Regions from separate parts of the Roseixanthobacter psychrophilus genome, predicted to be linked through region 1. Evidence: predicted binding sites of a transcription regulator. Region 1 holds the regulator's gene; the other holds the start of a gene.
What was found. Region 1 encodes LexA, which represses DNA repair genes until DNA is damaged. Its sites were predicted from a motif close to TGTTCNNNNTGTGTTCNG; they were not measured.
Positions count from the first base shown of each region.

Region 1 (2,202 bases):
ACGAACTGGTGCGGCCCGGCTCGGGAACCGGCGCGCTCTCGGAGGTGGTGGTCTCGAACGTGTACGGGCTCGCCGCACTTGCGCGCGCCTGCGGCGCGGAGCCGGTGGATCTCGGCCTGGTGGGTGATTCCCTGGAGGCCACCCGCGCCGCCATCCGGGCTGCGGCCGAATCGGGGGTCGACGTGCTGGTGACCTCGGGCGGCGCCTCGGTGGGCGAACACGACCTGATCGCGCCCGCGCTGCGGGACGAAGGGGTCGCCCTCACCATTCACAGAATCGCGCTGCGGCCGGGAAAGCCGCTGATGTTCGGCGCGCGCGGCGCGATGCAAGTGCTCGGGCTGCCGGGCAATCCGGTCTCCGCCTATGTCTGCGCGGTGCTGTTCCTCACCACCTTGCTGAACGCCCTGCAGGGCGCCTCCAGGCTGGCACCGGAGCCCCGGCCGGCACGGCTCGGCGCGCCCACCCGGGCGAACGATTCCCGCATCGATTACATGCGCGCTACCCTCTCCCATGCCGAGGACGGCGCCGTGTGCGCTACCCCTCTGCCGATCCAGGACAGCTCGATGCTCTCGACCCTCGCCGCGGCCGATTGCCTGCTGATCCGCCCCGCCTTTGCCCCTCCGGGCGCGGTGGGCGACCCCTGCATGATCCTCCCGTTTCCCTCCTGAAATACCGTTTACGAGATGTTCACCCTTGCGGAACACAAAAGGAACAGCTAATGCTTGTTCATGATTTGTTTCGTTTTCTGTGATGTCTCTCGGGCATCGCTTGAAAAGCGGAAATTGGGATGGGGGCGGACGAGGCCATGCTGACGCGCAAGCAATACGACCTTTTGCGTTTCATCCATGAGCGCTTGAAAGAGACCGGCGTTCCTCCCTCTTTCGACGAGATGAAGGAAGCGCTGGATCTTCGCTCCAAGTCCGGCATTCATCGCCTGATCACGGCGCTGGAAGAGCGTGGCTTCATCCGCCGCCTGCCAAATCGCGCCCGTGCCTTGGAAGTGGTGCGCCTGCCCGACAGCGCGGCGCCTGGCCTTGCGGCCAGTCGCTCCTCCGGCGGCGGGCGTGGCTTCTCCCCGAGCGTGATCGAGGGCAGCCTTGGACGGGTCCGCCCACCGATGGAAGACGAGGATGCCTCGCCCACGGTCACCGTGCCGGTTATGGGCCGCATCGCCGCCGGCTCGCCGATCTCGGCCATACAGACGCGCAGCCATACCTTGAACGTGCCGCCGGAAATGCTTGGCTCGGGCGAGCATTTCGCCCTTGAAGTGCGCGGCGACAGCATGATCGAAGCCGGCATCCTCGATGGCGACACGGTGCTGATCCGCAAATGCGATACGGCTGAGACCGGCGATATCATCGTCGCTTTGGTGGACGACGAGGAAGCCACCTTGAAGCGCCTGCGCAAAAAGGGCGCCTCCATCGCCCTCGAAGCTGCCAACCCGGCTTATGAGACGCGGATCTTCGGTCCCGACCGGGTGCGCGTCCAAGGCCGGCTCGTGGGATTGATGCGCCGTTATTGAGATCTTCTCGGGCGGCCATCCCTGCCCGCCAGATGTTTTAATCCCTTGAGCTTCGCGCGCTCCCCTCTCTCCCGAATGCGACGGCTGAACTAGCGCAAGGCATCCTCCTGCGCCTGCGAGGCGGAGTTCGATGCCGTCGACGGCTCTGCCATAGGCGGCAACAGTGGCATCCAGGGCCTCTGTCGCTGGGGCGTGCGGGCTGGCGCGACGCGCCAAAGCTCCTCGGGGCGCATGGCGCCGGCGACGTGGAACAGCGCGAGGGTCCCGGTGCGCGCCATGTCTGTCGGTGTGACCACCTGCGCCGGGCATTTGATGGGGGCGGGATTGGGGCTCACCACCAGAACCGCATTCAGGCAATCGGCTTCCAGCCCCTCCGGGCGACGCGAAACAGCGACGATGCCGCCGGACGTGCGGGCCGTGCATCCCATCCGGTCGCAAAGGAAGGCGTCGGCGAGGCCCGGGGATTGCGGGCTGCGTGCATCGCTCTCGCGGCTCAGCCATTGCTCCGCCACCATCTTGTTCGCGGACGCCCCGAGGATCGAGAGCGTCCCGTCCGCGATACGCACCGCCACCGTCCGCCCATCGGGCGCGATGAGAATATCGGGGCGCAGCGGGGCGCCGCCGAGCAAGAAGGCCGCGGCGGCGGGAAGCAATGCAATCGCCGCCAGCCGGGTGCGCAT
Region 1 covers NZ_JBAFWT010000020.1:51,112-53,313, reverse strand. The annotation lists gene V5F77_RS17360 (molybdopterin molybdotransferase MoeA) at 1-668, shown strand, start outside; gene lexA (transcriptional repressor LexA) at 806-1,522, shown strand; gene V5F77_RS17350 (ComEC/Rec2 family competence protein) at 1,612-2,202, opposite strand, start outside.

Region 2 (2,202 bases), on a different contig from region 1:
CGGCCGCGCCCATGGCGGCGAGATAGCCCTGGTGGCGCAGGCGCGAGCGATCGGAGGTGGAGAAGCGACCAGCGATGAACAGGATGCGCCGGTGTCCCCGCGCGATCAGTGCAGAGGTCAGCGCGTGGGTCGCGGCTGCATTATCGACCGTCACGGCCGGCCGGGGAATGCGCTGGGGTTCATTATAGACCAGCACATAGGGGATGCCCTCGGCATCCAGCATGTCGAGGGTGGAATTGGTGTCGGGGTCGGCCACCGTGAGAATCAGGCCGGCGACGCTCTGTGCCACCAGGGTGTCCACTACCGCGCGCTCACGGGCGGGGTCATAATCGGTGGCGGTGACCAAAAGGGCATGGCCGCGCACCCGCGCTTCCGCCTCAATGCCGGCGACCGAACTGGCAAAGACCGGGTTGGTCAGGCTCGGGATCACCACGCCGATGGTGCGCGTGCGCAGGGTCTTGAGCGAACGGCCGATTTCGCTCGGCCGGAACTCCAGTTCGGCGATCGCCGCCCGCACCCGCGTCTCGGCCTCCACGCTGGCCCGCGCCGTGCCGTTGATCACCCGGCTCACTGTGGCGATAGAGCAGCCGGCGCGTTCGGCCACGGTGCGGATGGTGACAGCGCGTGCCAAGGTCGATCCTGTGGAGAGAGGTGTGTAACCGTTTTCACAGCCTCTCTAGGGCCGACGTGTTACAGCCATATGACGCGTCCGGCCGGCATGGCCAGACGGCGATGGCGCGTCCGCCAGCGCGCAAGGCGCTGGTCGGCTCTTGGATCCGCGAGACATCGGTGGACCGGATTCTGAGAAGCAAGCGGCCCGCTGCCAGTGCCGTCGATCCGCATCCCCCCGGCTGCCACCGAAGGGCGCCGAAGGGATGCGTTTCGCACCGGCCTCAGGACGCGGCGACGTCCGAGCCGGTGATTGGCTGGTCGACGCTGAACGGGTAGTTCCGCGCCGCCTCCCTCCGTTGATACCGCCCCTCCGACCGGCGGCACAAGGTCAAAAGAGTTGGACGTTGGTTTATGCCGACACGAATTTGGGGGAGGAATTTATCTGCGAAGGGACGAGACGGCGTTGGCGAGGGCTCCCCGGGGGCGGCGCTTGTGCGGTTTCCTGAACTTCTGCGGAAAATGGAGAAAATTAACCGAAATCAGGAGAACATATTGCGAACATCGAACAAAACAGGTACAAATTCTCCCACACAATATCCTTGCACCTGGCGGAGACCACAGCGATGACTCAGTCCACACTCAGACTCGTCGAAGGTTCCTCCATGGATAAGACGAAAGCGCTCGACGCCGCGCTCTCACAGATCGAGCGGCATTTCGGCAAGGGCTCGATCATGCGGCTCGGCAAGAGCGGCAAAGCCATTGAAATTGAAAGCATTCCTTCCGGATCCCTGGGGCTGGACATCGCGCTGGGCATCGGTGGCCTGCCGCGCGGGCGGGTGGTGGAGATCTTCGGCCCCGAATCGTCCGGCAAAACCACGCTCGCCCTGCATACCGTTGCAGAGGCTCAGAAAAAGGGCGGCGTCTGTGCCTTTATCGACGCCGAGCATGCCCTCGATCCCATCTACGCCCGCAAGCTTGGTGTGAATCTCGACGATCTCCTTATTTCTCAACCGGATGCGGGCGAACAGGCGCTGGAGATTTGCGACACGCTGGTGCGTTCGGGCGCGGTGGATGTGCTGGTGATCGATTCGGTCGCTGCCCTGACCCCCAAGGCCGAGCTGGACGGCGAGATGGGTGACAGCCAGCCAGGCATGCAAGCTCGCCTGATGAGCCAGGCCCTGCGCAAGCTGACCGCCTCCATCTCCAAGTCCAACACCATGGTGATCTTCATCAATCAGATCCGGATGAAGATCGGCGTGATGTACGGTTCGCCGGAAACCACGACCGGCGGTAATGCCTTGAAATTCTATGCGTCCGTCCGCCTCGATATCCGCCGCATCGGGATGATCAAGGAGCGCGACGAGGTGATCGGCAACCAAACCCGCGTGAAGGTGGTGAAGAACAAGCTCGCCCCTCCGTTCAAGCAGGTTGAGTTCGATATCATCTATGGTGAAGGCGTCTCCAAGACCGGGGAATTGATTGACCTCGGCGTGCGTGCCGGCGTCGTGGAAAAGTCGGGCTCCTGGTTCTCCTATGACAGCCAGCGGCTTGGTCAGGGGCGCGAGAATGCCAAGACTTTCCTGAAGCAGA
Region 2 covers NZ_JBAFWT010000008.1:141,180-143,381, reverse strand. The annotation lists gene V5F77_RS10465 (LacI family DNA-binding transcriptional regulator) at 1-631, opposite strand, end outside; gene recA (recombinase RecA) at 1,236-2,202, shown strand, end outside.
Region 2: the regulator LexA is predicted to act here: its motif matches at 1,156-1,173, upstream of recA (recombinase RecA).